4 regions of the Brevibacillus sp. MER 51 genome follow, and region 1 is predicted to be linked to each of the others. Evidence: riboswitches for the same ligand, from Rfam matches in the RefSeq annotation. Region 1 holds a riboswitch; each other region holds the start of a gene.
What was found. Region 1 has a riboswitch for cyclic di-GMP ahead of M3630_RS15700 (DUF5317 domain-containing protein). Riboswitches for the same ligand answer to the same signal wherever they lie in the genome.
Positions count from the first base shown of each region.

Region 2: another riboswitch for cyclic di-GMP. It lies ahead of M3630_RS14320 (methyl-accepting chemotaxis protein); the one in region 1 lies ahead of M3630_RS15700 (DUF5317 domain-containing protein).
Region 3: another riboswitch for cyclic di-GMP. It lies ahead of yfmT (benzaldehyde dehydrogenase); the one in region 1 lies ahead of M3630_RS15700 (DUF5317 domain-containing protein).
Region 4: another riboswitch for cyclic di-GMP. It lies ahead of M3630_RS29405 (GNAT family N-acetyltransferase); the one in region 1 lies ahead of M3630_RS15700 (DUF5317 domain-containing protein).

Region 1 is NZ_JAMAUS010000006.1:349,951-354,988, reverse strand. Features, by position in the region: gene M3630_RS15715 (argininosuccinate synthase) at 1-430, opposite strand, end outside; gene M3630_RS15710 (histidine phosphatase family protein) at 709-1,248, shown strand; gene M3630_RS15705 (HD-GYP domain-containing protein) at 1,277-2,614, opposite strand; gene M3630_RS15700 (DUF5317 domain-containing protein) at 2,598-3,149, opposite strand; cyclic di-GMP riboswitch class II at 3,405-3,485, opposite strand; gene argF (ornithine carbamoyltransferase) at 3,581-4,552, opposite strand; gene carB (carbamoyl-phosphate synthase (glutamine-hydrolyzing) large subunit) at 4,497-5,038, opposite strand, start outside.
Region 2 is NZ_JAMAUS010000006.1:41,832-46,869, reverse strand. Features, by position in the region: gene M3630_RS14325 (transporter substrate-binding domain-containing protein) at 1-858, opposite strand; gene M3630_RS14320 (methyl-accepting chemotaxis protein) at 975-2,948, opposite strand; cyclic di-GMP riboswitch class I at 3,021-3,121, opposite strand; gene M3630_RS14315 (formate--tetrahydrofolate ligase) at 3,257-4,885, opposite strand; gene M3630_RS14310 (FAD-binding oxidoreductase) at 5,033-5,038, opposite strand, start outside.
Region 3 is NZ_JAMAUS010000004.1:224,430-229,467, forward strand. Features, by position in the region: gene M3630_RS10780 (hypothetical protein) at 64-819, shown strand; gene M3630_RS10785 (methyl-accepting chemotaxis protein) at 844-1,779, shown strand; cyclic di-GMP riboswitch class I at 1,955-2,040, shown strand; gene yfmT (benzaldehyde dehydrogenase) at 2,126-3,583, shown strand; gene M3630_RS10795 (methyl-accepting chemotaxis protein) at 3,614-4,495, shown strand; gene M3630_RS10800 (M14 family metallopeptidase) at 4,558-5,038, opposite strand, start outside.
Region 4 is NZ_JAMAUS010000027.1:22,570-27,607, reverse strand. Features, by position in the region: gene M3630_RS29410 (methyl-accepting chemotaxis protein) at 1-1,039, opposite strand, end outside; gene M3630_RS29405 (GNAT family N-acetyltransferase) at 1,032-1,586, opposite strand; cyclic di-GMP riboswitch class I at 1,777-1,860, opposite strand; gene M3630_RS29400 (peroxiredoxin-like family protein) at 2,043-2,705, opposite strand; gene M3630_RS29395 (Crp/Fnr family transcriptional regulator) at 2,790-3,467, opposite strand; gene M3630_RS29390 (DNA alkylation repair protein) at 3,467-4,204, opposite strand; gene M3630_RS29385 (hypothetical protein) at 4,411-4,596, shown strand; gene M3630_RS29380 (DNA alkylation repair protein) at 4,719-5,038, shown strand, end outside.

The DNA of each region.
Region 1 (5,038 bases):
GCGCAACGATTTTGATATCCGGGTTCAGCGCTGTGAAGGAAACATCAAAGCGCACTTGGTCGTTTCCTTTTCCTGTGCAACCGTGTGCGACAGCTACCGCGCCTTCTTTTTCCGCGATTTCAACCAGCACGCGCGAAATCAGGTAACGCGACAGTGCAGACACCAATGGATATTTGCCTTCGTACATCGCGTTTGCCTTCAGGGCAGGCAATACGAATTCCTCTGCGAATGCATCTTTGGCATCCACTACGATTGATTTCAATGCCCCTACCTGCAATGCTTTTTTCTGTACGAAATCGAGGTCTTTCCCTTCCCCTACATCCAATGCAACTGCAATGACATCGTAGTTATACGTATCTTGCAACCATTTAATTGCTACCGATGTATCTAAACCGCCTGAATAGGCCAACACAATTTTTTCTTTTGCCATCATTCTCTCTCCCCGTTTCGAAGTTTCTCTTATGCGAGTAATTATACAAACGAACTAATAAAAATACAACCATTTTTCTTGTATATTTCTTGTGAATTCGCAGACAAAAACGGAGATGCAGAGAAATTATGCACTTCTCGTATAAAGCTTATCTTGTTTTTATGCATGCTCATCATCTGTTTATGCATAAACGTTTGCGTGATTAAAAGGGAAACTTATCCAGGGTAGCGAATGAGTGAAAGGAGGAATTCCATTAAGAGAAGGCTCTTGGAGGGATTATGAAAACAATTTATTTGGTCCGTCATTGTCAGGCTGCTGGCCAAGAACCCGATGCACTGCTCACGGAAAAGGGAGAAGTACAAGCTCGGGAGCTTGCCACCTTCTTCGCAGGTTCCCCCGTTGATCGAATCATTTCGAGTCCGTATCATCGGGCGGTTGCCACCATCCAGCCACTTGCACAGGAACGCGGAATCGTGATTGAAGAAGATACCCGTTTGGTCGAGCGCGTTCTTAGCGGAGTACCACGTGAGGATTGGTTCGAGCGGCTGCGCGATACGTTCGATGATCTGACTCTTGAATTCGAAGGTGGCGAATCCAGTCTTACTGCTATAAATCGGGCAAATTCGTTGCTCACTGAGATTTTGGCAGACGAGCATAAAGATATTGTGCTAGTCAGCCACGGATGCCTGCTGGCCTTGCTCATGAAATCAATGGATGACCGCTTTGGCTTTCACGATTGGGAGAAATTAAGCAATCCAGATGTCTTCAAGCTTACCTGCCATTTAGAATCCAGAGAGCTCGTCCGCATATGGTCGTAAACGAATAAAAACAGTTACAAGGGGCAGCTCATCTGATTGCCTCCTGTAACTGTTTTTGTGGGATGGACTCTATTCCGATAATGCTCTGTAATTCTTCGCACGGCAGTCGCTGAACGATTCTGATAAAATGCTCCGCCAATATCGGATCAAATTGGGTACCAGAACCCCGTCTGATTTCTTGAAGCGCTTCCTCCACGGGCAATCCTTTTCGATAAGGCCTGTCCGCAACCATCGCATCGAAAGCATCAGAAATGGCTAAAATTCTCGCCATCAGCGGAATCTCATCCCCGGCTAAACCATCCGGATATCCCCTGCCATCTATACGCTCATGATGGGAGCGAATCGCAGGAAGCAATTCATTGAACATCCCTGCTTGCAAAATGATTTCGTAGCCAATGACCGTGTGCTGCTTGATCTTGTCATACTCTTCGGGAGTGAGCTTTCCTTTTTTATTAAGGATTTCGTCTTCGATACCGATTTTTCCAATGTCGTGCAGGATTCCCCCGATATAAACATCCTCCACTTTTCGTTCGGCCAAACCAATATCTCTCGCAATTTCTCTTCCCCAGTAAGCTACACGCTGAGAATGTCCACTTGTGTATCGATCTCGTGCGTCAATGGAAGCAGCCATCGTCGTTAAGAAGTTGTGATTGAATGATTTGACCTCTTCTACTTTTTGCTGAAGCCTTTGAAGATTGTCATAGTAATGATGAAATACGTAGCTGATCGTAATAAACGCAATCATCATAGGAATTAGTGTTAACGGACCATATAACTCTACTAATCGTGAACCTACCCCGGCAAGAATCAAAAGCAACAAGTAAGTCGAGGTAAAGCCTTTTGCCATCATCTTTACGGTTCGCGCCCAGGTCATTTGGTGAAAATAGGAGATACCCAATCCACATAAAGTCAGGTTCACAAACCAATACACAACAGCCAAAAACAAATCGCTAATAATGGGAGAAACAGTTCCGAAGCCCTCGATCCAATCCTTCAAAAACGCTACTGTCCATATAGTCATTAACAATTGCCCAATGTTAATAATAGCTTTTAGCGGATTAAACCTTACCAGGAAAGCAATGATTAAAGATTCAATAACAGCAGCCCATACTCCGACCCAGACTCCGTACAACAAGATACCCGAAAAGATGACAGCATTGTTCACTGTTAAAATCGTATTAGATATACGCACGGGAGCAAAACAGGAAAAAATGGTCAGGAGGGTGTAGGTAGATATTACCCCCCAATGCTCACGAGCAGCCCATTCCGATGAAGATGTGTAAAAAATATAGATTGCTGCAATGACAAATCCAACCTGGACAACAATCCCTTTTATCCAAACCGCAAAATCAGTTTTTTGTCGCATAACTTTTACCTTCGCGAAGTTGTAGTAATGAAATCGGTTTATTCATCAATCGCTGAACAAGTAAAAAGGCACCTAACATAATAAAAATATCGCCGATGCTAATAATCCGAGGAATGAAAGATGGCATGTAAATGACATCCGTCAAAAACGGAAAATTTGAACTTTCCGTCAATACACTATGCTTGAAATTCGTTCCGTTTATAACTGGCTCTAAATCATAAGGAAGCTTTGCTGCTTGAACTAAATCGATTGGCATTTTTCCATTGTTAGACCAAATTGCAATCGCATTCAGAAACCAGCCGATTAAAAAAATCCGCATATCTTCAAATTCTCGATTAAAAACGAGGAAGGCCAAAATAAACACATACGCGATCGATATGAAAATGCCACCGATCGTAGGGAAGAAGGCTGCACAAGCCTGCAGCAATATGGTAACGATAAGAAGTTTCTTTTGGTTGAACTTAGGTAATTCTTTGATTCTTCCCCCTCGCAGCAATGCTACGAGAAAAGATAGGGCAATTACATCCAATAGCATGTTGTTTCCTCCAAGCTTGAAGAAAAAACACCACTCAGCCAAGCGGTGTTTGTTTCTCCAATACGCTTATTTATCCAATATGGAAGTTTGCAGAAGTAGCTGCTACGATTGCTACCACCATCATAATTGCCGCGAACCATTTTTTCATTTTCTTTTCCCCCCTTTAGGCATAGTGGAGAAAGCTGGCTTCGCTACTGTCCGTGATGCAGAGGCCAAGCGACCAAGTACAGCCCCTGCTCCCCTTTCCTTTTCCATTACGAAAAAGGTTGGATTCGCTACTGGCTCCATACGGACCAAGCGACCAGATACAGTCCGTACTTCTTCGCTTCTTTCCTACCTTTATTTTACACATAAGTGACAAAATTCGGCAATCATAGATTCATAGTCTATTGGATTTAATTCCGGCTAGTTCTATTTAACTAGAACTATGTTCACACCAGCGCCGCCAAAATCGCCTTTTGTGCGTGCAATCTATTTTCAGCCTGATCAAAAATGACAGAGCGCGATCCGTCGATAACCCCGGTCGTCACTTCCTCCCCACGATGTGCCGGCAAGCAGTGCAAGAAGAGATAATCACGATCTGCCGCTGCTACCAATTTTTCATTCACTTGATAGTCGGCAAATGCTTTCAATCGTACCTCATTTTCTTCTTCAAAACCCATACTAGTCCAAACGTCCGTGTATACAGCATCTGCCCCCATGACAGCCTCTATCGGATCGGTGGTCACCATCATTTTTCCACCGCTTTGTTTCGCGTACCCCGTAGCTTTTGCGACAATGGTTGCATCCATTTCGTAGCCTACCGGAGTTGCTACCCGCACATCCAGACCTAGCAGAGCTGCGCCCAGCACCAGTGAATTCGCCACGTTGTTGCCGTCTCCTACATAAGCGAGCTTGACTCCTTTCAGCTTGCCTTTATGTTCCCAGATCGTCAGCAGATCAGCCAAAGCCTGACAAGGATGGTACAGATCGGTCAAGCCATTGATAATAGGGATCGACGCGTGCTCGGCAAGCTCTTCTACATAGGAGTGGGAAAAGGTGCGAATCATGATGGCATCCACGTACCGAGAGAGAACTTTTGCTGTGTCGCTGATCGGCTCCCCACGTCCGAGCTGGAGCTCTTTTCCGCTCATGAACATTCCCAAGCCGCCCAACTGATGCATCCCTACTTCAAAGGAGACGCGGGTGCGGGTTGAAGCCTTGTCAAAGATCATCCCCAACGTCTTGCCTTGCAAAGGCTGGAATGGCTGTCCCAGCTTTTGCAATTGCTTGACGTGAGCAGACAGATGGAGCAGCTCCATCAATTCTTCTCCATTGAATTCATCGACGCGCAAGAAATCTTTTCCTTTATGCTTTTGTAACGGCAAGTTTTGAAAGTGTTCCAATATCTTCACTGGCTGCATGCGAGCCACCTCTTTTCTTCATAATAGACTTCACGTATAACTCGAACGTATCGACAGCGGAGAACAATGGCACACCTTGTTGTACCATCCGGCTTCGCAGAGCAAATCCGGTCCGGCCATGACGATTGCCTTTCGTCGCAGTAACGAGTGCAAAGGCCGCTTGTTCCTCTTGCAACAGATCGATCCACGCTGCTTCATCTGCAACGATATGCTTCACGACAATTCCTTCGTTTTTCAGCCACTCGGCCGTTCCCGGAGTCGCCGCCAGATTGGCACCGTCATCTTGTATTTGTCCGATTGACTCTCTCACGCCGCCCTGCTTATCTCCATCTGCCAAAGAAATCATGACCAACTGACCTTTTTGCCAGTCGCCGTACAAATTGTCTTTGAAAGCAAAGGCTTTGCCTGCAGCCTCTTCAAAAGAATGACCCAAGCCGAGAACTTCGCCCGTCGATTTCATATCTGGACCTAGTACCGGGTCTACGC
Region 2 (5,038 bases), 310 kb from region 1:
TTATTTTACCCATTTGTTGTAAAGCTCATCAAACTTCCCTTGCAGTTTCATTTCGTCCATCCAAAGATCCAAGTAGTTAGCGAAGATTGTGTCTCCGCGGTGAATCATGTACGCTTTTTCACTCTTGGTGAATGGATTGTCAGTCAGAGCGGCATACAGGCGGGAGTCTGCTTTGGAATATACAAGCGCTTCCAGCGTATCCGTGATCATCACATCGTACTTACCGCTTGCTACCAGACCAGGAATGTCGAGGTTGTTTTGTTCAACAGTCACAGTTGCTTTTGTCAGGTGCTCACGAACGAATTTTTCGTTGGTGCCCCCTGGATTCACACCAATGCGCACCTCTGGTTTATTGATGTCTGCTACACTTTTGTACTTGTCCTTGTCTTCTGCACGGATGAGCGGAGCTTTACCGAACATAATATAAGGATCGCTCATGTGTGCTTTTTTCTGGCGGTCTGTGTTGCGGGTAACGCCTCCGACAGCAATATCGAATTTATTTGCCAACAGATCGTCCATCAGTGTCGGCCAGGATGTTTGAACAAAACGCGCCTCTACTCCCAGGCTTTTTGCGAATTCTTTCATCGCATCGATATCGTAACCTTCGAATTGGTTTGTTTTCGGATTCAAATATGTAAACGGTTTGTAGTCACCTGGAGTACCTACGAGGATATAGCCTCTCGCAATGATTTCGTCCAAGCGAGACTCAAACTTCTTCGCTTGCGGTTTTTTAGCAGCTTCAGCAGCTACGGTTTGGACAGGCTTAACCGCTGTTGCGGCAAAAGCACCTGTTCCTGATGTCATGAGCATAGTTGCAGCGAGTGTGCTCGCCAAGATTGTTTTTGTGAATTTTTTCATCTGGGTTCTCCTCCTGTTAAACGGTAATGAATTTAGTTAGTAGAAACAAACTCCATCATCCCCTAATGGCATCCCCCCTTTCAAAGAAGAGGACTTACAACCTGTAGAGCTGCTTCTTATACAGTAAACCTACCGATTCCTTGCTGTAATTCTTCTGCCACTGCATTCAAATGCTCGACAGACTGGCCAATTTCCTGGATGGCTTGAAGCTGCTCTTCGGTTGCCTTTGCCACTGTTTGCGCGTCGAGTGAAGCATGTTTTGCAATGTTATGCATTTCATCTACAGAAGCACTCACTTGTTGGGAACCTGCTGACATTTGTTCTGACGCGGCGGATACTTCCAAAATGTGCGCAGCAACGTTCCGGGAAGATTCCAAAATATGCCCAAAGATTTCGCGAACCTCTTCGACCAGTTGAATACCTTGCTGTGCGTTTTGGTTGCCCGCTGTCATGACCTCTACTGCGTGACGAGTATCCTGTTGGATTTCCCCGATCAGCATCGCGATTTTGGATGCGGATTCCTCGGATTGGTTCGCCAGTTTTTTTACTTCACCCGCAACTACAGCAAACCCACGTCCATGCTCGCCTGCACGTGCCGCCTCAATCGAAGCGTTCAAGGCAAGCAAATTAATTTGTGAGGTCAATTGACTGATCGTATCGAGAATGCCTTCGATTTCTTTGGAGCGATTGTTGAGCTGTTCAATGGCTACTGTCGCCTTCGATGTTCCCTCGCCAATGCTTCCCATCTGGAGAACTGCCTGCTCTACCACAGCAGTTCCTTGTTCTGCCTGCTCTGTTGCTATCTGGGCAGCCTCAGAAACATGTGCAGACGTCTCCGCGATTTTCACGATGCCTGCTGCCATGTCAGTCATCGACAATGCGACTTCCTGCGAGCTGGCTGCCTGCGCCTCTGCTCCCTCAGAAATCTGTGCAATAGACAAGCCGATTTGGTTGATGTTTTCTGTCGCCTGCTTAATACCTTCAGATACTTCCTGACTAAAACGCTGTACTTGATCAGACGACAGTGATACGTCTTCAATCAAATTTTTCAAGTGCGATACCGTCTGGTTAAAGTCACGGGACAGAACCGCAATCTCGTCTTTTCCGTCAACCGTTACGGTCTCTTTCAAGTTGCCCTGCGCCACTACATTTACGGCGTGATTCAGACGCTCAATTGGTTTCACCATGCGTACAGCCAAGAAATAAACGAGGACAACCCCAATTGCCAATACGATGAGGGAAATAACCATCAATCGGACTGACAGTTGATCGACAGGGGCATGCAGCTCTGCTACGGGTGCAGTGATGTATATACCCCAGTTCAAATTGGTAGGAGCATACGAAGCAAATCGCTCTGTATTCTCGTAATTATATTGGGCAATTCCATGCTTCCCTTGCTTGATGTCTTCAAAGCCAGTCTGAAGTTCAAGAATACCCATATTGAGAATCGATTCCTTCAGAATGAACTCGCTGTTCGGATGATAAATAAATGTTCCTGTTTTGCTTACTAAAAAGGCGTAGCCTGATTGACCAAATTTCTCTTCGGACACCTTTTTTTGGATCTCATTGATAGGAATCGTAGAACCGATATAACCGTATTGACGATTGTCCTTCATCAACGGAACGACAAGGGTCACGATGTTATTCCCTGTGCGCTTCGAAACAACTGGCTCTGAGACAACAACCTTTCCTTCCCCTTTGCTGGCTTCCTTAATGTGCGGACGATCCGAGATATCAGTCACTTCACCCTTGAAATTGATCACATTCTTTCCGCTTAAATCATGCGAAAAGAAGAACGTCTCAAACTCGGGGTTTTTCTTTTGGGCCTCTTGAATGAGTTTCAGGTCATACTCGGCATTTTGATCAGCCGACATCAACCCTCCCACTGCTCTTACAATTTCAATTTTTTCTTTAAAGAAACCATCGATACGAATCGAGAGATTGTTAGCTGACAACTCAGCTTCTTTGTCCAGACTGTCTGCCAAAAGATTGGAAGCACTCCAATAGCTTGCACCGCAAACCGTACCCAAACTTATCAACAACAGCAGGCACAAAACGATAATTAGCTTATTCTTCAAACTATTTTTCATACCGAATCCCTTCTCCCTTCTCTTTTTTCAACAAAAAAAAGACTGCCCACCGACAGCCCATCATGACTACGGTATGGCAACCCGGCTGTCCTAGCTGCGAAAGTCACTTGACTCTCGACCTTAGACCCGTGGCTTTGCGTCCCTGCCTTTCAGCAAGTTTGCCTTTGTCATTCCTTGTTGTTTTTCAATTAAGTTCACATTTTTCAATCTCACCTTTCTTTTCCCATAACTTTCCGATAATAAACCTCAAAAATACAAAAAAAGCTGACAACCTTTTACAGTTGTCAGCTTTTTGTCAAACTTTTTGACTAGCTTAATCCGATCACTTGGCCATCCACGTCTACATATAACGATTCAGCAGCCGGCTTTTTCGGGAGGCCTGGCATGGTAACCAAGCTACCAGTCAGTGCCACAATAAAACCAGCTCCTGCTGATATGCGCACTTCACTCACTTGGATCGTGAAGTCAACAGGTGCTCCCAGCAGATCAGCGCGATCCGTAAAGGAGTACGGGGTTTTCGCCATGCACACAGGCAGATGGGACATGCCCATTTCTTCTACCTTTTGGATCGTTTTTAATGCCAGCGGCGAAAAGACAACCCCTGATCCACGGTATACTTCTTTTACGACTGTCTCAATCTTGTCTTTTATGCTGAGGTTATCTTCATACAAGAATCGGAAGGATGAAGGCCGCTCTGCTGCACGAGCCACTTTTTCAGCAAGCTCGACACCACCTGCTCCGCCTTCTGCCCATACTTTGGACAGCGCCGCTTCGGCTCCGGCCGCTTGGCACAGCGCAATGACGGCATCCACCTCTGCCTGGGTATCTGTCGCAAAATGATTGATCGCCACCACTGCTGGCACACCGAACTTTTGCAGGTTTTCCAGATGGCGCTTGACGTTTTCGAAGCCTTTTTCCAGAGCAGACAAGTTCTCCTCTGCCAGATCAGGTACTTTTACCCCGCCGTTGTATTTCAACGAGCGAACTGTAATGACCACGACAGCAGCCGATGGAGTCAGACCTGCTTTTCTGCATTTGATGTCAAAAAACTTCTCAGCCCCCAGGTCGGCACCAAAGCCAGCCTCTGTTACAACGTAATCTGCCAGCTTCAAAGCCATCTTGGTTCCGATCACGCTGCTGCACCCATGAGCGATATTGGCAAAAGGTCCTCCGTGAATGATGACCGGAGTTCCTTCGATTGTCTGTACGAGATTGGGCTTGATGGCTTCCTTCAAGAGAACGCACATCGCATCGACCGCGTTGATTTCCTCTGCCCGTACAGGCTGATCATCGAAATCATAGCCAATAATGATCTGGTTCAATCGCTCGCGCAAGTCCGCCAGATTCTCACTCAGGCATAAGATTGCCATGATTTCCGAAGCAGTTGTAATCATGAAGCCATCTTCACGCGTCATCCCGTTGCCGTCACCCAGACCAACCACGATGTTACGCAGTGCACGGTCATTCATGTCCATGGCTCGTTTCCAGACGATTTTCTTTGGATTGAGCCCACGCGGATTACCGTGGAAAATATGATTGTCGATCATCGCTGCCAACAAGTTATGTGCAGCTGTAATCGCATGAATGTCCCCTGTAAAATGCAGGTTAATTTCGTCAGCCGGGAGAATTTGTGCTTGGCCGCTTCCAGTTGCGCCTCCTTTGATCCCCATGCAAGGACCCAAGGACGGCTCGCGAAGCGCTGCCATTGTTTTCTTCCCCAGATGATTTAATGCTTGTGACAAACCAATCGTCGTGAGTGTCTTACCTGCTCCCGCCGGGTTAGGGTTCATCGCTGTAACAAGAATCAGTTTGCCATCAGGGCGATCCTTCACTTGCTCCCATAGCTCATCTGATAGTTTGGCTTTATATTTTCCGTATAGCTCCAAATGCTGTTCTTCGATACCTGCAATCTTGGCAATTTCAACAATAGACTTCATTTTTGCCTCCCTGCCACACCAGAATGTAATGCACCAGTTACCAATCTTCTACATTCTGCATAATCATCCTTTCTCCTCTCCTCTTCGACACATTACGCAAAAGAAAAAGCCCACATTCCGACAAACGTTCAGAATGCAGGCCCTCTGTTATTT
Region 3 (5,038 bases), on a different contig from region 1:
TGGCCCCATGTGAAAGGAAAAGATAGAATCATGGCGAATCATAGAGAATGAGGTGAGAGCATTATGGAAGGATCCCGTGCAAAACGCTACCGCTCCCGGCGGAGGAATGACTCGGAAGTAAGCCGGTTTTGGATCATGGGGTTGCTGTTCTCACTGCTGGTGCTCGCTTTTGAATTCTTTATCGAAATACCCGCCGACGCAGATTGGCTGATCGATATGGAGATGGCTTTGTTTTCTGCCAGCTTTACATTGCTTGCCTTTTATCTGCTCGGACTTACCTTTGCCTTTTCACGCCACCAAAAGGCAGGGAAGATCAATCACCAAATCATCATCTATGTATGGTTGGGTGCGATCTTGTTTCACTTGTTCCTGCTCATCAGCAATTTGTCCAATCAGCATGTGTACAAGGCAGGGATCATTCTATTTTTAGGACCATTGTTTTTAACTGTCTACCATTTTATCACGTACTTGGCAGCTTTGCGCGAGGAGCGTGAGGAGCAGGAGGCAGCTACGACAGCTACGCTTGAGCGTACGGCCTACCAGATGATTCTGGAGGGTGGGCGTGTATACAGCGAGCTAAGTCGCCTGAAAACAGAATATCCAGAAGTGGAGCAAATGCTTCGTGCCAACGATTTTCACGATAAACTGGAGCGCTATGCTTTGGAAATGCAGCAGTATTTGCAGGCGAAGCATTTTGAGCGTAAAGACGTGGAGCTCTTGGAGGGTCACTATTATTTCTTGGAAAACTTGCTGAGCTTGGCGAAACAACATCCGGGAATAATCGAGTCCCGCGTATATAGCCGCCGAGGTGACAATTGATGGGTACAGAGGAGAGGGAAGCGGATGTTTTGGAAAAAAGACAAAGGCCTGGCAGATAAAGAGACAGCAGCGACGACAGCCACAACCACAATGACAGGACAGCAAGACGCTTGGAAACATGAGCTTCGCGATCTTTACGAACAGATGGGTGCGATCCTCAGTTCAAACCAGGCGATGAACGCCGAATCCGATCAAATGGTGCGACTGGTGACAAGGATGAAGCGTGTCGTAGATAATATCCAGGCCATTAACGAGCGGGATGATGAATCTGCGAGCCAGTTGTCGGTTCGAGGAGAGCGCCTGACAGACATCTGCAAACAATCGGTAGCGTGTGCAGATGAAGGCAAGAAGGCAATGACGGACGTTGTGCAGGTCATGAGCCTGCTCGACAAAGAATCGGTCCATACGTCCAAGTCCATGAGCCGCTTGGAAGAGAGCTCTTCGGAAATTACGAGCATCGTCAAGGTGATCAGCGACATTGCGAATCAGACCAACCTTCTCGCCCTGAATGCAGCGATAGAAGCGGCACGTGCAGGTGAACAAGGCCGAGGCTTCGCTGTCGTAGCGGATGAGGTACGGAAGCTGGCCGAGATGACAGCGAACTCGACCAAGACGATTGCAGAATTGATTGGCAAGATTCAGGAAGAAACAAAAGAAGCATTGTCTAACAGTGAAAAAAGCAGCAGTGCAATCAAAAATGGACTTTCTATCAGCAAGGATGCTGCACAGAAGACAGATCAGATCGTGAACGCTTTCCAGGTACTGAACGTCGAAGTGTCGGGTGTGATGGAAATCATCGCGCATCAAAAGCGATTTGCTGATGATGTGTCCCAGCAGGTAAGTGATGCAAAGGGCTTGCTGGACGAGCTGAATGAAGGCTTGACCAAGCACATAAGGGACGCCAACGCGACAGAGCAAATGCTCGCGACGAGCGTAAAGAATGTCAAATCGTTATTGTGAGCATAAGGAAGAAGAACCAGGAGTCCGTATCCAAGCGATGCGGGCTTTTTGATATTTGTTACTTCCTTTCACGAAATATTTACATGTTTTCGTTTGACTATTAGGAATAGAGTACTATAATCAAAGTATCATTCTCCATATCTTTCCTTTTTTCGACAAAATCATATCGGCATTCGCTATGAATGGGCAAACCCATTGAAAAGTGGGGACGCAAAGCCACGGGCCTAATGTACACGTTACGATGGCAGCCGGGTTGCCAACGAGCAGTGTATTTTGCTGTTTTAGTTTTACGGCTCCTTTCATGCGAAAGGGGCCTATTACCTTTACAAAAGGGAGAGGTTGTAGCATGTCAATCCTGCAAACATTGGACAAGCAGTACATCAATGGGGAGTGGCGCGACGGGCTGGGCGCGAAGACATTGCAAGATATCAACCCTTACAATGGGGAAGTCATCGCAGAATTCAAAATGGCAAATCTGGAGGATATCGACGCGGCTTACAAGGCGGCAGCCCACGCGAAAAAAGAGTGGGACGAAGTGAATGCTTATACCAAATCCCGAATGTTGGAGCGTGCTGTTCACTATATCGAAGAGCATGAAGAAGAAATCATTCAGATCATCATTCGTGAATTGGGCGGAACCCGATTGAAAGCGTTTTTTGAGATCGGGCTTGTGAAGGATATTATTCGCGAGGCGGCTACCTTCCCAGTGCGGATGGAAGGAAAAATTCTGCCTTCTCCCGTAGACGGAAAAGAAAACCGCTTGTATCGGATTCCCGCAGGAGTTGTCGGCGTCATCAGTCCGTTCAACTTCCCCTTCTATCTGTCGATGAAGTCCGTAGCTCCAGCTCTTGGCGCGGGCAACGGTGTCGTCCTCAAACCACATGAGCACACGCCAATCACGGGTGGGACTCTCATCGCGAAAATTTTTGAAGAAGTAGGTCTGCCCAAAGGCTTGATTAACGTCGTAGTGACGGATATCGCTGAAATTGGCGATGGTTTTGTCTCCCACCCGATTCCGCGCATCCTTTCGTTTACAGGGTCTAGCCAAGTTGGGAGCCATATCGCGCAGGTGGCAGCGAAGCATTTCAAAAAGGCGATTTTGGAGCTGGGCGGCAATAGTGCGCTGATCGTTTTGGAGGATGCGGATCTCCAGTATGCCGTCAATGCAGCAGTATTCAGCCGTTTTACCCACCAAGGTCAGATTTGCATGTCAGCTAACCGGGTTCTGGTTCACCAAGATGTATACGATAAATTCCTCGATTTGTACGTGGAAAAAGTATCTGGACTCAAGGTAGGAGACCCGAATGATCCTGACACGGTAATCGGTCCACTCATCAATCAACGGCAAGTCGCCAATCTGATGGCAACGATCGATGAGGCGATACGCGAAGGAGCCGTTCCTGCACTGAAAGGGGAAGTAAAAGGAAACGTGGTCGAACCGATTGTTTTGACAGGAGTGACCACAGACATGTCGATTGCATCCAAAGAGCTGTTTGGTCCGGCTGTTTGCATCATGTCGTTTGCTTCCGAGGAAGAAGCGATTCGCATGGCGAACGAGACACCATTTGGGTTGTCCGGGGCAATTCACACCCGTGATCTGGAGAGAGGTGCCGAGATGGCCAAGCGCATTGAGACCGGCATGATTCACATCAACGATGGAACGATCAATGACGAGCCAATCGTGGCGTTCGGCGGTGAAAAGCACTCCGGGTTGGGACGATTGAATGGTCAATGGAGCTTAGAAGAGTTTACTACGCTGAAATGGATTTCGGTTCAGCACAAGAAGCGTCAATTTCCGTACTAATGCCAGCAAAATATAGAGGTGAAGAGGGTCATGAACGGATACGAAGAATGGAACGAAACAGAGGCTTCCGAAAAGGGGAAAAACGCAGAACTGCTCGAGGCTTTCATCAAGGTTGCCCCCTATTTAAATGATTTGCTTTCCGATGACATTACCATTGGGGTCTACGACACGGAAAAGCTATTGTGCAATGTACCTGCCCAAACATTTGCACTGCAAGTCAAGCCTGGTGATCCACTCCAGGAAGGAGATGTGATCACCAACGCGATCCGAAAAAACACCAAGCAGGCGATGATGGTCCCCAAGGAATTGTTTGGTTTCCCTCTCGTCGCACGGGCGATTCCCCTGCATGATCACACGGGAAAAGTCATTGGCGGTGTCGGCATTGGTTCGAGTATGGAGCGAGCCAATGAGCTGTATGAAATCGCTGCAAATCTCTCGAGTGTCGTCGAGCAGGTGAGTGCCACCACACACGAGATGGCCGTGCAGATCGGGAATTTGAACGAGCAAATGAAGGCGATCTCAGAGCAAGCCAATGATGTCAGCCAAAGTACGACCGAGATCGAGCAAATTACACTCGCCGTGAAAAAAATCGCTGATCAAAGTAACATTTTGGGACTAAATGCGAGCATTGAGGCTGCGCGAGTAGGAGATGCAGGGCGTGGGTTCGCTGTCGTTGCGAATGAGGTTCGCAATATGGCGACGGATTCCAGGGCGAATGCAGACAAAATCAAGCAAACCACGGATTCCATCCGGGATTTGATAACGCTTCTGCAAAACTCGATTGAACTGATCAATCAAACCATGGAGAGTCAGGCAGCCGCCACAGAGGAAATTTCCGCGACGATGGTCGAAGTGAGCGGCAATACGCAAAAGCTGGCAGGGCTTGCCCAAGAAGTGTTTGAAATAAAGTAAGCCCAGACATGTAACAAAATTCCCCTCTCAGGAGTCTAACTTTAGAGAGGGGAATTTTTCCTTTAGTTCTTTTGTGTGGTGGGTAGCGGTTGCTCCAGCATATAGCGATATACCGGGACTTCATCGCCCTTTTCAACGGGCAAGAAGTTAAACGTGACGTAGCTGTCCACTGATTCCGGTTCCAGGGCTAACGCAATGAAGTTCGCGTTTGGCTGGGCCATGCTGAACACGTAACTACCCGCAGGAAAGGTTTTCGTTGTTTCTGTTACATTTGCAGTCACTTGGTTGGTGAAATGCCCATTCTCGTAAATCGTATTCACCTTGTTTTCCAAAATGGTGTAGCTTTCTACCGCTATGGTCGTTTCTTTTGATAGCTTGCTTACCGAAACACCGAGCAATTCCAGCTTGGTCGCGACGTCATGGTAGCCAGGAGGCATGAGGTAGGCAGTGGGGCGCTCGCGCTCGAGTATGGGATAGGCATCCGTGGAGCTTACCCAGTCGATGGGGGTAGACACTTTTTTTGCGGTGGCTAGGTCGACCACT
Region 4 (5,038 bases), on a different contig from region 1:
CGCGAGACGCTTCAATCGTGGCATTGAGTGCCAACAGATTGGTCTGTGCAGAAATCTCGGAAATGGTTTGGATGATTTTTCCAATCGATTCGGTTTCTTTATTGAGCTCTTGGATTAGCTGGTTCGTACCTTGGATGTCCTTGATGAATCGTTCAAAGTCATTACCGATGTTGCCAATGCGTTTTCCACTTTCGCTAGTGGCTTCCTTGGTCGATTCTACGTACTCATGCATCTCTGTGACAGAGCGGGTCATGTCCTCAACTTGCAAATTCGTCGAGCTCATTTCCCGACGCAGCTCGTCTGTATTGCTGGTCTGGACAGTAAAGGACTCCATGATGTCTTGCAGGGAAGCGACGGTTTCGACAGCGCGAACATTGACACCGTCCGTTACCTTGTTCAAATTCTCTTGATAGTCTTGCATAGAGGTGAGTGATTCATTGATCTTATCCAGAACACGTTGCAACGATTCCTTCGAGGCAATCGCTTCTTGCTTCTGTTGCTCACTTTCCTCTTGCAACTTGTTATTGAATACAGCATGCATCATGCTCGTGATAGAGACAAAGCAGAAGGTGAGCAGGAAGTACATCAGATCGAGATTGCTTGTCGAATGGAAAATCGTTTCTCTTTGTGTCAGGAAGTAATAAGAGACAATGCCCAATGTCGATACAATCGTCAAAATATTGATGAGTCGGTCTTGATAAATCCCCATGACTGCTACGAAGAACATAATGGTCATGATATTGATCATATGCGGGTCCAGTCCGACTACGATGAACATGAAGATCCCGATTACGGCGAAGTTAAAGAACTTCATGAAGGGCGCTGCTTTTTCACGGAAGCTCGGGCGATTGGAGATGTAAGCAAAAGGTGCCAGTACGCCATACAAAATACCCAGAATTGTGAAAACGAATGTGTACGAAACGCCTAGAAAGAGGTTTAAGACCTGAACAACCGTAATAATACTTGCGAATACGATTACGACCCAATTGTTTCTTCTTCTCAATAAATCAATTTTATCCATGTTATCCATGTTACCCACCTACCTCGACTTTTACTTGGTTGGATGACGACGTATTGTACCAGGAATATTTCGGATCATGCTTATTGTCATAGACATCTTTTAGATGGAAAAGGGTCGGAATAGCATCGGCCCCTTTGTAAAAGACGATATCTTTGGTCTGAGTTGCTTTTACTTGATACTTCGTGTTAATAAATTTAAAAAAGGTCGGATCTGCTACCCCGATAGCGTGGGTATAACCATGCTTTTCAGCGTAATCTATCATCAGGCAAATTCCTTTTTGCCCCAGTTGTCCTCGGTATTTCGGCAGAACAGCGAGACTGTCTACCTCCATTACTTTCATATCTTCTGTAACAACATCCTGAAAAAGTGATTTCATATAAGCACTTGATTTGGAAAAGGGCGTCATTTCAAATGTTCCACCTGCTTCACCATCTTCGGCGATTAAGAGGAACTGAGCCGAGCCTTCTTTCGCGTACTCCATCTCGAAGCCCATGCTTGTCCATACTGTTTCCTTGATTTCATGAAATTTGGCTAACTCTTGTACGGTTTCTACTAGTTTGTACATAACTTCCCCACTCCATCATTTTCTGATTACCGTGTTGTGTATGTTTGACGTCCCAAAAGTTATGTTTTTCCATCTGTTGCAAAAATGAAAGTGCTTTCATCCTCCTTTCAAAAAACGAAACACAAAAAAAGGCCGTTCCAACGAAATGGAACAACCGAAGCTACCAACATCGAAAAAATGGTCTCAAGATGATGGCAACCCGGCTATCATGGTCAAAGACTGTAGACCCGTGGTTTTGCGTCGCCACCTTTCGATGACTTTGCCTTTTGCATTTTTTAGCAAAAATTGTAAAAGTGTGTCGAAAATTGCTAGACATAATCATGCAAAATATAAGCCATTTGTATTAGCTGTGTCAAGTTTTGGTAGGGAGAAGTAACTAATTGTTCATAATATATGAACGTACGGAAAAACCAGTTGCCGTATCAACTGGTTCTTCATTAAGTAGGGAGTATGGCGTTAGGTTAGGGTGCGCAGAATGTCTATAACTTCAGTAGGCTCCATTCGCTTTTTGTAGTCAGGATCTAAGGATACTGACCGGATTACGCCCTGGTTATCGAGGATATAAGTAGCCGGTATGGGGAGTGTCCAGGAATCGTCGCTATTAAAATGATTGAGATCGATATCCAATGATCGGTAGGTATCATGTAAATACTCAGGCAGTCTGAATATGAGTCTGTATTTTTCTGCTACCTGATTATTGGTATCGCATAACACGGGGAAGCTCAGACGATTGTTCTCTTGCATAGTAAGAGAGTGTGCAGGAGATTGTGGACTAATGGCAAACAATTGAGCACCCAGAGAGGTTATCGTATCGAGCTGTTTTTGGTACGCTAGCATCTCCAAATTGCAGTAGGGGCACCATGATCCACGGAAAAATGTGAGGACGACAGGACCTTTTATGATTTCTTCCGACAAGGTAATGTTCTTGCCAGTGTGATCGTTCAACGTGAAATCAGGCGCAATCGAACCAATCGGCAAGCCCTTTGCCAGTTCAGAGGTCCGCAGCTCCTCGATTGATCTTGTAAATGCATCTGTTACTTCACGGGTGAGGAAGTCTGCTATTTGAATGGTTGTAAAATCTAGCTCTTCGCGCAGGCTCTGAAAATGTGGTTTATCCATATGTCGTTCCCCTCTTTTTCGAAAGAATAGTAGAAGCCATGGCTTTACGATATCTTTCTTTTTGAGCGAAAGATGTAAACTGGATTACATTTTCTTCAAAATCCTGTCCCGCTGAATAGAAATAGATTTAAAGCCTGTTTGAATCAGTTCTTCTCTTGCTAAAGCACGTAATGCTACCGTCACAGCTTCCCTGGATGCCCCAACAAAATTGGCGATTTCTTGATGGGAAAGAGGTAAGTCAATTTGTTGAAACGCCGAACTGTTAGGATTGCCAAATTGATCGGCAAGCTTTACCAACGTGGAAATAATGCGATCTTGTAAAGGGAGAAGGGCAAGATTTTCGGCTGCTTGGCTGATCGAAACCATTCTATCGCTAATGATCTTCATGATCTTCATCATCAGTTGCGGATGTTCAATGATGTAGCTTTCAAATTTTGCTTTGCTCATTCTACAAATGAGGCAGTCTTCGATGGCTTCTATATACATCTCCCTTGTACCTAATGAGAGGAGATCCACTTCTCCAAACACATTGCCTTCCCCGAGGATATCGAATGTGAACTGCCGACCATCCCGATTTACTTTATATAAACGTACCTTTCCCTGTTTGATGAAGTAGAAGCCTTCTGAAAAAGTTTCTGGTGTTTGAATGCACGTATTTTTGGGAAAAGGGGTTAGAGAGGTTAATTGATCAATTAAGCGCAAACTTTCCTCGGATAATGAATTCAACAAATAAAATTGGGATAAATGTGTGATTCGGTTCATCATTTCTGTTCAGTGCGACTTTTCAGGATCGTTCTTTTCGCTTTGGTGATAATTCTTTTTGTTTCCTTTGTATCAGAGGTTTTTAGCCACTCGTCACAAAGCTGTGTCACCCAGTCTGGTTGTGATTTACTCGCATCGTTCAACCAATTCCCTACAGAATCTTGAACATATTTGGCTGGATCCGACTTCACTGGTGTGAGCAAAGGCAGGCAGCGAGCGGGCTCATTCTTCAATGCGTCAATATGCTTACACCAGACACCACGCGGGCGTGTGGCTTCTACCGCAAAACGGCGAATATTTTGGTCGGTATCAAGTACCCATTCACTCAGGAGTTGAATGGAATGGTTCAGATCATGCAAGAGAGAATCTCGAATCGCCATCCATGCGATCTCTCTCACCCCAAAATGATGATCAGCCGCGAATTTTCTTATTTGGGCTAGTTTTTCTTCTAAAGATAAGGTGTTGTCCAGGCCGATAATATAGGCACTCCAGCAACGTACACTGTCTGACTTGTGGTTGGCCAACGATAGGAAAACAGAAGACGTAGCTGTGGGTTCACCCGATTTGTGTAAGATCGCAAGCAGTTCTTGTCCAATCAGACGGATAGCTTTCATTCCGCTCGTTGATCCGGTCTCTTCTAATTGACCAACAAGTTGAGGGACATACGCACCTAACGTAACATGAGGCAGAACGATTCGTAACAAATGCATATGATCAACAGCCTGCCATTCAGTCAAATTGACGCTTTCTAATTCTCCAGCATGAAGGAGTGTTAATACATTGTCAGGGATGAGTGAGGCTTTACTTGCTCCTTTTCTCGTGTGTACCGAATCTGCATTTCAACAAACTCCTTTTCGCAGTAATGGTAAAAGTATACATAAAAATCACCCATAACGAAAATTTTCCAACCATCCGATAACTAGAAGGAATAGGAGGGGATTTTATGAAGGAAGTAAAGGTGATTCAATTTTACTTTTCCGGAGGCGGTGAAACGATTAGCATCGAATCGACGGAACCGGAAGAGATCATTCAAATGGTCGCTAACCAAAACAACGGATGGCTCCAGTATGATGATGTTGTCATCAACGTAAGAAATGTTTCGTATATCAAAGTTCGCAATCAGGCGTAGGATAAGAAAAGAGCGTCAAGCTCCGACACGAAAAAGCTCTCCTTTGAATGAGGAGGGTTTTTTCGTGTTGGGGGTAGGGCTGCTGGTTATCCTATTAATAGAAGAAAAGGGAGGGCGGCAAGATGACGCTGGAAGAAGTCATGCAGAAGCTCGAAGCGATGGGGACAGAACAGACGAAAAAAACGCTTTTGCGGCATGGGGCAAAAGAGCCTTTGTTTGGCGTGCGAGTCGGCGATATGAAAAAGCTGGTCAAGGAGGTAAAGCATGATCAGCAGCTCGTCCAGGCGCTGTACGATACGGGAAACTACGACGCCATGTACTTGGCCGGATTGTCAGTTGACCCAAAGAGCATGACAAAAGAGCGGCTGCAGGCTTGGGTCCAGAAAGCGTCTTGGTACGCGCCCGCCGAATATACGGTTGCGAGTGTAGCCGCTGAGAGCCA